2 regions of the Variovorax sp. genome follow, and region 1 is predicted to be linked to the other one. Evidence: riboswitches for the same ligand, from Rfam matches in the RefSeq annotation. Region 1 holds a riboswitch; the other holds the start of a gene.

Evidence for each region. A riboswitch is a leader RNA that binds a small molecule or an ion and turns the genes downstream of it on or off. The one in region 1 is predicted to bind glycine.
Region 2: it holds a riboswitch for glycine, as region 1 does, so the genes downstream of both, gcvT (glycine cleavage system aminomethyltransferase GcvT) here and ACQY8B_RS20540 (D-amino acid dehydrogenase) in region 1, are expected to answer to the same signal.

The regions. Positions count from the first base shown of each region.
Region 1 is NZ_OZ257247.1:4,365,561-4,371,154, forward strand. It holds gene rfbA (glucose-1-phosphate thymidylyltransferase RfbA) at 1-379, opposite strand, end outside; gene rfbD (dTDP-4-dehydrorhamnose reductase) at 406-1,296, opposite strand; gene rfbB (dTDP-glucose 4,6-dehydratase) at 1,293-2,363, opposite strand; glycine riboswitch at 2,490-2,593, shown strand; glycine riboswitch at 2,611-2,718, shown strand; gene ACQY8B_RS20540 (D-amino acid dehydrogenase) at 2,812-4,113, shown strand; gene ACQY8B_RS20545 (FIST signal transduction protein) at 4,132-5,412, opposite strand; gene ACQY8B_RS20550 (PhaM family polyhydroxyalkanoate granule multifunctional regulatory protein) at 5,457-5,594, opposite strand, start outside.
Region 2 is NZ_OZ257247.1:1,438,643-1,444,236, forward strand. It holds gene gcvP (aminomethyl-transferring glycine dehydrogenase) at 1-1,864, opposite strand, end outside; gene gcvH (glycine cleavage system protein GcvH) at 1,913-2,284, opposite strand; gene gcvT (glycine cleavage system aminomethyltransferase GcvT) at 2,345-3,517, opposite strand; glycine riboswitch at 3,563-3,675, opposite strand; glycine riboswitch at 3,688-3,778, opposite strand; gene ACQY8B_RS07035 (hypothetical protein) at 3,825-4,382, opposite strand; gene ACQY8B_RS07040 (hypothetical protein) at 4,548-4,967, shown strand; gene ACQY8B_RS07045 (L,D-transpeptidase Cds6 family protein) at 4,972-5,439, opposite strand; gene ACQY8B_RS07050 (MFS transporter) at 5,518-5,594, opposite strand, start outside.

The DNA.
Region 1 (5,594 bases):
CGAGCAGATGTGCCAGGTCATGCCCATAAAAGATGTTGTCCCCCAACACCAGCGCACTGGGCGAATTCCCTACGAACTTCTCACCAATGATGAAAGCCTGCGCCAGCCCATCCGGACTCGGCTGCACTGCGTATTGCAGATTGATGCCCCACTGGCTGCCATCACCCAACAGTTGCTGGAACCGCGGCGTGTCCTGCGGCGTGCTGATGATCAAAATGTCGCGCATGCCGCCCAGCATCAGGGTGCTGAGCGGGTAGTAGATCATCGGCTTGTCGTACACCGGCAGGAGTTGCTTGCTCATGGCCAGCGTGGCCGGGTGCAGGCGGGTGCCCGATCCACCGGCCAGGATGATGCCTTTGCGTTGAGTTGTCGTGGTCATTCTTTTCTTTGGTGTGTATTCGCTTCTCAGAGCGTCTCGCGCAGCATGCGCGCAACGCCTTCCTGCCAAGGCGGCAGGCGCAGGCCGAAAGTGGTCTGCAGCTTGGTGGTATCCAGACGCGAGTTGTGCGGGCGCTTCGCCGGGGTCGGGAAGGCGCTGGTCGGCACGGCCTCGACAGCCTGCGGGCCGGCCTTGAGCTCGACACCGGCCTGCTGCGCCATTTCGAGCACGAAGCGCGCATAGCCGTGCCATGTCGTTTCACCGCCCGCAATCGCGTGATAGAGCCCGGCCTTGGCCGGATCCTGCAGCGTGGCGCGGATGGCATGGGCCGTCACGTCGGCCAGCAACTCGGCACCTGTGGGCGCACCGAATTGGTCGTCGATGACGGTCAGCTTGTCGCGCTCCTTGGCCAGGCGCAGCATGGTCTTGGCAAAGTTGCCGCCGCGTGCCGCGTACACCCAGCTTGTGCGGAAGATCAGGTGGCGCGGGCAGTGCTGCGCCACCAACTGCTCGCCTTCGAGCTTGGTCTGACCGTAGACGCTGAGCGGGCCGGTCGCGTCGTCTTCCTTCCAGGGCTTGCTGCCGCTGCCGTCGAAGACATAGTCGGTCGAGTAGTGCACCATCAGCGCGCCGATCTGCTGGGCGGCTTCGGCCACCACGCCGGGCGACGTGGCGTTGAGCTTGCGCGCGAATTCGGGTTCGCTCTCGGCTTTGTCTACTGCGGTGTGCGCCGCGGCATTGACGATAACGTCCGGACGCACCCTCAGCACGGTTTCCGCAAGCTGATCAGGACGGTCGAAATCCGCTGGGAAGTCGGTGCTGTCGGAACCGAGTGCCAACAAATTACCTAGCGGCGCGAGGCTGCGCTGCAGTTCCCAGCCGACTTGGCCGCCCTTGCCCAGCAGCAGCAGCTTCATGCCGTGGCCTTTGCGTCGTACTGCTTTTCCACCCACTCGCGGTAGGCGCCGCTTTGCACGTTGCGCACCCATTCGCTGTTCGCGAGGTACCACTCGACGGTCTTGCGAATGCCGGTGTCGAAGGTCTCGGCAGGCTTCCAGCCGAGCTCTGCTTCGAGTTTGCGCGCGTCGATGGCGTAGCGGCGGTCGTGGCCGGGGCGGTCGGTGACGTAGGTGATCTGTTCCTTGTAGGGCTTGCCGTCGGCCTTGGGGCGCAGCTCGTCCAGCAGCGCGCACACGGTATTGACGATCTCGATGTTCGGCTTCTCGTTCCAGCCGCCCACGTTGTAGGTCTCGCCCAGTTTGCCGGCCTCGAGCACGCGGCGGATGGCGCTGCAGTGGTCCTTCACGTAGAGCCAGTCGCGCACCTGCATGCCGTCGCCGTACACAGGCAGCGGCTTGCCAGCGAGCGCGTTGACGATCATCAGCGGGATGAGCTTCTCGGGGAAGTGGAACGGGCCGTAGTTGTTGGAGCAGTTGGTGGTGAGCACCGGCAGGCCGTAGGTGTGGTGCCAGGCGCGCACGAGATGATCGCTGGCGGCCTTGCTGGCCGAGTAGGGGCTGTTGGGCTCGTACTTGTTCTCTTCGGTGAAGGCCGGGTCGGTCTTGGAGAGCGAGCCGTAGACCTCGTCGGTCGATACGTGCAGGAAGCGGAAAGCGGCTTTCTGATCGGCTGGCAGCGCGCTCCAGTGGCCACGCACGGATTCGAGCAGGCGGAAGGTGCCGAGCACGTTGGTCTGCACGAAGTCTTCGGGACCGTGGATCGAGCGGTCCACATGCGACTCGGCGGCAAAGTTGACCACGGCACGCGGCTTGTGCTCAGCCAGCAGGCGGTCGACCAGGGCGCTGTCGCCGATGTCGCCCTGCACGAAGATGTGCTTCGGGTTGTTCTTGAGCGACGCGAGCGTCTCGAGGTTGCCGGCGTAGGTCAGCTTGTCGAGGTTCACGACAGGCTCGTCGCTGGTAGCGATCCAGTCGAGTACGAAATTGGCGCCAATGAAGCCAGCGCCGCCGGTAACCAAGATCATGGGGTCCCCTGAATGTTGAAAGTCATCGCCGTGTCGCAATGAACCTTAACGTTCGATTATCCCATTGGGCCAATTGACGGAAACACAAGACGTTACCGTTCTTCCCTCGCCGTGTTTACAATCGTTCGCGATACCGCAGGAGAGCGGGCCACCCCGGTGGCCCTACCGAAGGCGCAAACTCCCATAAACGCTCAGGTCGGCCCGACGAAGTCTTGTATTTCGGCAAGGGGTCAGTACTGCATCAACTGAAACGCCGTCTGGAGAGACGCCACTTCACGTGGCGCACCGAAGGAGCAAATTCGTTGCAATGGCGCAACGAATGAATCTCTCAGGTACCGAGGACAGGGGGAGCGGCAACTTGGACAGCGGTCGTCCGGTTGCTTGCTATTAATTCAATAGTATTCACCATCGCCCGCCGTTCAAGCGCAGCACCTCAAAGGTACTTGAAATGCGCGTGATCGTTCTTGGCGCCGGCCTGCTCGGCGTGACCTCGGCTTACTACCTCCAGCAACTCGGCCACGAAGTGACCGTGATCGACCGGCAGGCCACCCCGGCCGCCGAAACCAGCTTCGCCAACGGCGGGCAGATCTCCGTCAGCCATGCCGAACCCTGGGCCAACCCCAGCGCGCCTCTCAAGGTGCTGCAGTGGCTGGGCAAGGAAGATGCCCCGCTGCTGTTCCGCATCCGCGCCGACATGCGCCAGTGGCTATGGGGCCTGCAGTTCCTGCGCGAATGCACGCCGGCGCGCACCCGCCACAACATCGAGCAGATCGTGCGTCTTGGCACATACAGCCGCTCGATGTTGCAACAGTTGCGCCGCGACACCGGCATTGCCTACGACCAGCGCACCCAGGGCATCCTCCATTTCTATACGACGCAGAAGGAGTTCGACGGCGCCCTCGCGCCCGCCGAGCAGATGCGCGCCCTGGGCTGCGAGCGCCAGGTCATCTCGGCAGACGAGGCCGTGAAGATCGAGCCCGCCCTCGCCCACATCCGCCCCAAGCTGGCTGGCGCGACCTACACGGCCGAAGACGAGTCTGGCGATGCCAACCGCTTCGCGCGCGAGTTGTCCCGGCTCGCGGCAGAAGCCGGCGTGAAATTCCTGATGAGCCACACCGTCACCGCCCTGCGCGAGGCCGGCGGCAGCATCGATCACGTGGAGGTCACCGATGTCGAAGGCCGCTTCCAGCGCATCCGCGGCGATGCCTTCGTGATGGCGATGGGCTCGCTGAGCCCGCTGCTTGCGGCGCCGCTGGGTATTCGCCTGCCGATCTATCCGGCCAAGGGCTATTCGGTCACGCTGCCCGTCAAGGACGCGTCCAAAGCCCACCAGGTCTCGCTGACCGACGACGAATTCAAGCTCGTGTTCTCGCGCTACACCTCGGAATCCGGCGACCGCCTGCGCATCGCGGGCACGGCCGAACTCAACGGTTACGACCGCGACCTGAACCGCGTGCGCTGCGAAGCCATCGTGCGCCGCGTCGAAGAGCTGTTCCCCGGCGCCGGCGACACCACGCAGGCCCAGTTCTGGACCGGCCTGCGTCCCGCCACGCCGAGCAACGTGCCGCTGATCGGCAAGACCAAGCTCGCGAACCTGTTCCTGAACACCGGCCACGGCACGCTCGGCTGGACGCACGCCTGCGGCTCGGGCAAGTCGATCGCGCGCATCGTGAGCGGGCTGGCGCCGGAGGTCGATTTCGCGTTCACGGGAATGCCGGCGCCGCAGCCGCGCGTGCTGCAACCGGCGTGATCGGCGGCTGAAAGGCGGTCAGTCGTTGGCCGTGAACACCGTCAGCACCCCGGTATACCCATACAGGTGGTGCCGCGCGATCTCCCCGGCGGCGAAGAACCCGACCAGCGGCACGTCGCCCAGCGCGTGCCGCACGATCTGCAACTCGGCGCCCGGCGCGCCGAAATGCGGCCCGCCACGCCCGGAACAGCTCACGTACACCGCTCCCGCGATGCGCCTTGCCGGATGCGGCGCCGCCTCGGCCTCGCCCGCCGCCACGGCGCGCGCGGTGGCCAGCGTCTGCTCTTCCGGCTCCAGCTCTTCACGGATCTCGGCGCAGATACGCATCAGGTCCAACCGCGCCGCCTGCGCATTGCGGCGGCAGAAGGTCAGGCGCATGCCGGCTTCGGCCGTGTCGGCAATCGCGATGCCGCGCCGCGTCGGGTCGAGCCCGATGATGTGGCGCACCAGCACGTCGGCGCCCAGGTCGCCGGTGCGGCGGATGCCGTCGCTGCCCGCGTCGGCCAGACCGACCAGCGTGTTGCGCACGGCGTCGATGGCTTCCTGCGGCCGCTCCAGCGACACCTGCAGATCGGCCAGCAGCACGTCGAGCGCGGGTTCGCCGTCGAGCCTGAGCAACAGGTTGCCGTCGGCCTCCGTGATCTCTCTCTCGCGCACCGCGCCCGAGCGCAGCGGCTGGCAGCCCTGCGTGACGCGCGACACCAGCCGCACGCCGTCACCGAACACCACGCCCGACAGGCCGCCTGAAAACACGCCCCCCGCAGCCCCGTGGCCGCGGATGTTGCCGTTACCGCCGATCGCGAACTGCAGCGCGCCGCCACGGCCCGACGAGAGCCCGCCGAACAGGTAGCCGGTGTCGGTGCGGCCCGCCATCTCGGCGATCAGCTCGGTCAGGTCCGGCGTGGCCGGATCGGCGTGCACCAGCGCGGTATGGGCCTCAAAGCCGCTCATTTCGGAGTTGCCCAGCGGCGCGACGCCCGAGAACACGCGGTACTGGTCGCTCGGCAGCGCGCAGAGCATGAGCGTCATGCCGGGCTCGTCGAAGTATTCGGCGTTGTTGGCCGCCACGCCGATGCCGACGGTGCCCGACCAGTCGGTCACCTCGGGCAGTTCGGCGCTCAGGTGGTCGAGGATGTCCTGCGCCTCGGCGGCGTAGTGGTCGGTGATGTAGAGCAGCCCGAGCGTCGGCGACGACGCGTAGTCGGGCAATGCCATCTGTGCGCGCAACTGGGCCAGCACGAGGCCGGCCGCCATGCGCCATTGCGGATGGGTGGCATGACCGGAGGGAAACAGTTTCATGATGCGTGCCAACCCGTTCTTTCCAAAAATATGTGGGTATGACGTCAGCGCCGGCTGGAGGTTCGCTTGCGCGCGGCGGTCGACGTCTTTTTCCTGGCGGCCGGAGCCGCCGCCTTCTTTGCCGCGGCAACGGGCTTGCGGGCCTTGGTTGCCGCCGGCTTGCCGCCCATCGCCTTGCCGAC
Region 2 (5,594 bases), 2.9 Mb from region 1:
CCACCATCTGCGCGCTCGCGGGATTGGTGCCGTGCGCGGAAGACGGAATCAGACAGATGTTGCGGTGGCCCTGGCCCTTGGCTTCATGGAAGGACTTGATGGCCAGCAGGCCTGCGTACTCGCCCTGCGAACCCGCGTTGGGCTGCAGGCTGATGCCAGCGTAGCCGGTGGCTTCGCACAGCCAGGCGCGCAGCTGCGCATCGAGCTGGGCATAGCCGAGCTGCTGGTCCGCAGGTGCGAAGGGATGGATGTTGGCGAACTCGGGCCAGGTGATGGGGATCATCTCGCTGGTCGCGTTGAGCTTCATGGTGCAGCTGCCCAGCGGGATCATGCTGCGGTCGAGCGCCAGGTCCTTGTCCGACAGGCTGCGGATGTAGCGCAGCATGGCGGTCTCGCTCTTGTGGGTGTTGAACACCGGATGCGTGAGGAAGGCGCTGGCGCGGCGCAGGTCTTCGGGGATCAGCGGCGTGGTGTTCGCTGCCAGGTCGTCGAAGCGCGGCAGCGGCTTGCCGGCGGGCGCGAACAGGGCCCACAGCGTCTCGACGTCGGCACGCGTGGTGGTCTCGTCGAGCGAGATGCCCAGGTGCTGCTGCAGGCGCTGGCGCAGGTTGACGCCGGCTGCCTGTGCACGCTCGATGATGGCGGGCGTGTCGTCGCCGGTGCGGATGGTCAGCGAATCGAAGGCGGTGGTGTTGACCGGCTCGCGGCCCATCTGCGAAAGGCCCGTCGACAGGATGGCGGTGAGCGCCGCCACGCGCTGCGCGATGCGGGTGAGGCCGTCTGGCCCGTGGTACACGGCGTACATGCTGGCCACCACGGCCGGCAGCACCTGGGCGGTGCAGATGTTGGAGGTGGCCTTCTCGCGGCGGATGTGCTGCTCGCGCGTCTGCAGCGCCAGGCGGTAGGCGGGCTGGCCGTGCGTGTCGACGCTCACGCCCACCAGGCGGCCCGGCAGCGAGCGCTTGAACTCGTCGCGGCAGGCCAGGTAGGCGGCGTGCGGGCCGCCGTTGCACAGCGGCATGCCGAAGCGCTGCGTGGTGCCGCAGACGATGTCGGCGTCGAACTCGCCCGGCGCGACCAGCAGCGTCAGCGCCAGCAGGTCGGCCGCCACGATGAAGGCGGCGTCGCACTGGTGCGCATGGCCCGCGAGCGGGCGCAGGTCGTGCACGTGGCCGGTGGTGGCGGGGTACTGCGCGAGCACGCCGAAGAAGGCGCCGCTCACCATCAGGTGCGGCAGCGTTTCCGACACCGTGCTCACCTTCACTTCGATGCCCAGCGGCGCGGCGCGCGTCTTGATGACCTCGATGGTCTGCGGATGGCAGTCGCCCGACACCAGGAACACGTTGCTCTTGCTTTTCACGCTGCGCTTGGCGAGCGTCATGGCTTCGGCTGCCGCCGTGGCTTCGTCGAGCATCGATGCATTGGCGATGGCCATGCCCGTGAGGTCGCACACCATCGTCTGGAAGTTGAGCAGGGCTTCCATGCGGCCCTGCGAGATCTCGGCCTGGTAGGGCGTGTAAGCGGTGTACCAGGCGGGGTTCTCGAGGATGTTGCGCAGGATGACGCCCGGCGTGTGCGTGCCGTAGTAGCCCTGGCCGATGAAGTTCTTGAACACCTTGTTCTTCGACGCCATCGCCTTCAGCTCGGCCAGCGCGTCGGCTTCGGTCACGGGGGCCGGCAGCCGCATCGGCCGCGCGCGGCGGATGGCCGCGGGCACGATGCCGTCGATGAGCTCCGAGCGCGTTTCCGAGCCGATCACCGGCAGCATGCGCGCCTCGTCCGCCGCATCGATGCCGATGTGGCGGGCGAGAAATTCTTCGGCGTTCTCTAGTTCTTGCAAAGAGGGAAGGGCGGGAATCGGCATGGCGGTGAGGGCTCGGGAGGAAGGGGGCTCGGAAGAAGAATCAGGCGATCAGGATTCGGCCGCGAACTTGTCGTAGCTGGCGGCGTCCAGCAGGGCGTCGAGCTGCGCGGGCTCGCTCAGCTTGACCTTGAAGAACCAGCCGGCGGCCAGCGGGTCGCTGTTGGCCAGCGACGGGTCGGCGCGCAGGGCTTCGTTGACTTCGGTGATCTCGCCCGACACGGGCATGAACACGTCGGCGGCGGCCTTGACCGACTCGACGACGCCGGCAACTTCGCCTTGCGCGAAGGTCTTGCCGACTTCGGGCAGGTCGACGAACACCACGTCGCCCAGCGCGTCCTGCGCATGCACGGTGATGCCGACGGTGGCCGCGTCGCCTTCGGCCGACACCCATTCGTGGTCCTTGGTGTACTTGATGCTCATGAGAAAACTCCTCGTGGAAAAAATGAATCGGGGTGCAGAGCCTAGCCGGGTCTGCCGCGTTCAGCCGCGGTAATAGCGGGTCGGCACGAAAGGCATGGTCGAGACTTCCATGGGCACCGGCTTGCCGCGCACGATGGCCTGCACGCGGGTGCCGGGCGCGGCGAAGGCGGTGGCCACGTAGCCCATGGCGATGCAGCGGTCGGCCGTGGGGCCGAGCAGCCCGCTGGTGACGATGCCGATGTCCTGGCCTTCGAATGACTGCAGCACCGTGCCGTCGCGCACAGGAATGCGCTCGAGCGCCACGAGGCCCACGCGCTTGCGCTTCAGCGTGTCGTGGTCGGTGTGGCCGGCGGTGCCCGCCGTGGCGGCGGCAAGCTGCGCGAGGATCTTCGCGGCGCCGGGGAAGCCGCCTTCGCGCGCGCCGCCCGCGCGGCGCACCTTCTGCATCGCCCAGTTGAGCGAGGCCTCGACCGGCGTGGTGGTGGTGTCGATGTCGTTGCCGTAGAGGCACAGGCCGGCCTCGAGCCGCAGCGAATTGCGCGCGCCCAGGCCGATGGGCTTGACCTCGGGCTGGGCCAGCAGCAGGCGGGCAAGTGTTTCGGCATCCTTGGCGGCCACCGAGATCTCGAAGCCGTCTTCGCCGGTGTAGCCGCTGCGCGTGACGAAGGCGGGAAGGCCGCCGATCTGCACCGCGCCGCCGGTCATGAACACGAAGCGCTCGATGCCGGGCGACAGGCGCGCCAGCGTGGCCGCGGCCTGTGGGCCCTGCAGCGCGAGCAGGGCGTGGTCGGGCAAGGGCTGCACTTCGCAGCGGGCGCCGATCTTCTGCTGGATGTGGGCGATGTCGGCCGCCTTGCAGGCGCCGTTGACGATCACGAAGAGCGAGCCGTGGCCTTCGTTGAAGAACATCAGGTCGTCGAGGATGCCGCCTTCGTCGTTCAGCAGCAGGCCGTAGCGCTGCTTGCCGGCGGGCAGGTCGATCACGTCGACGGGCATCAGGGTTTCGAAGGCGGCCGCGGCGTCGGGGCCGACGAGGCGCAGCTGGCCCATGTGGGAGATGTCGAACAGGCCGGCCGCGTCGCGCGTGTGCTTGTGCTCGGCCATGAGGCCGGCGGGGTACTGCACCGGCATGGAATAGCCGGCGAAAGGCACCATGCGGGCGCCGAGCTCCACGTGAAGGTCGTGCAGCGGCGTCTTGAGAAGTTCGGTAGCGGGTGCGGAGGAAGCGGCCACGGGGCACTCCAAAGGGGCAGACAAAATCCATGACGCAAGCCATGGGCCACCCCTGCTGTCCGCTTTACCTGAGAGATTCGCCCCACGATCGGGGTTTGCTCCTTCGGTGGGCCGCTGCGCCGTTTGCGGTACGGCGGCCTCTCTCCAGCAAGGAAACGCCGGTGTTCGCCGGCGCCTTGTCAGTCCTTTTGCCTGAGCGTTCGGGAAACCCCTGCGCCTTCGGCGGCCCCGGCTTGCGGGGCTCTCTCCTGACTCTGCTGAGTGTAGTTGATGCGCGGCGGCGTTCGGGGCGAGTGCGCGGTTCCAGTCAGTGCACGACTTCAGCCGGCGGCAGCAGCTTGTCGATCCGCTCGCGCAGCGACTCGGCGCGCTCGGGGCCGGCGGCTTTCTCTATTTCGCTGAGCATCAACGCGGCGATGGTCAGCATGGCCTCGCGGTCGCGGGCTTCGCGCAGGGCGTCGCGCATCTGCAGTGCGAACTTGGGATCGCGGCGCACGAACATGCGCTCGCAGATGTCGAACAGGAACATGCGCGTGGTGGCCAGGGAGCGCTTGCCGTCGAAGGTGTCGGCCGAGGTGGCGATCTGGATCGGCTCGGTAGCGGGGATCGGTGCGGGCTGGGCGGGCGCCGGGGCAGGGGGCGCGGCTTGGGGGGCAACCGCGACGTTCGGGGTTTGCAGATAGCCGCGCTGCACCAGTGTCTGGATGGCCTGCTCGGCTTCGTCGCGGGTGCTGAACAGCGGGCTGAAGTCGGTCAGCGAGCGCCGCCCGTCGGCCATGAGCAGCAGTGCGCGTTCACGCTGGCTGAGCGTGCGCTGTCCGCCCTGGAGTTCGTCGCGCGCCTTGTCGGTCTTGGTGGGAAACATGGCAGCCACAGCTTTCGGAGATCGAGGGCAGCAGCATCGTTGCAAGCGGTGACATCTTCATGAACCCTTTTCGCTTACGGAAATGGCAGTTTCCCCACACGATTTCCCGCTACCGTCACGGCCTCGCCCGGCGGTATGCTCCGGCACCGCGGAGGGGCCCACCACATGCTTCCCATCGTCTTTGCACTCATGGCGACAGTCCTGCTGCTCGTCTGGATGGGCTTTTTCATGATGGGCTCGCTGCCGCTGCTGATCCTCAAGCACGACACGCCGCTGGACTCGCGCTTCATCCGTGGCCTGTTCAACGTGTATTACCTCGCGATGATGCTGACGGGCAGCGCGGCGGCGCTTTGCTACGCCTGGTCCGGCCGGGCGGTCTTTGCCGTGGGCATGGCCTTCATCGCTGGCCTGGCCTTCTCGCTGCGCTGCTGGCTGATCATTCCGCGCATGGACCTGCTGCGCGGCACGATCCCGGCGGTCGACGTTTCGGCCCGCCGGTTCCGCCAGCTTCACATTGCCGGGATGGCGCTCAACGTGGTGCAGCTGGGCACCGTGGCCTGGGCCCTGACGAAGCTGGGGCTGTGAGCCTTCAGCCGCCCGCGCTTTCCTTGCGGATCAGCCACTGGTTGCCCACGCGCTGCAGCTCCAGCGTCTTGCGGCCCGTCTCCTTCAACTTGTCGGCGCGGTAGACCTGCTTGAACCTGGCGCTCGCGGACTGTCCGTTGACGCTGATGACGAGGTCTTCGATGCCCACGCTGATGCTCGACTTGTCCGCGATGCGCGCGCGCCGGTCGGTCTCCCAGCGCTTGCGGTCCTGGTTGCGCGGCGGCGTGAAGTCGGGCGCGTAGGCGGCGAGGTAGCGGTCCGCGTCGCGGGCCGACCAGGCCGCGGCCCAGGCGCGTACGGCAGCCTCGACTTCGGCGATGCCGACCGTGGGAGCGGGTACCGCTGCCTCGGTGGCGGACGGCGTGGCCGGCGCGGCCGGCGACGCGCCGAATGCGGCCGTGGTCAGCAGCAGTCCACCGGCGAGCAGGCAGGTCGTCAAGGATCGGTTCATGGCGCAGTTCCCTCTTTGTCAGTTATAGGCGTCGAATCCGACGCCGATTCTGGCAGTGAACGAACGTGCCCGCGGTGCTCAGGCGGCCGCGCCCTCCACCTCGGCCGGCACCGCCTGCATCGACCGGTTGCGCAGCCTCAAGGCCAGCACCGTCG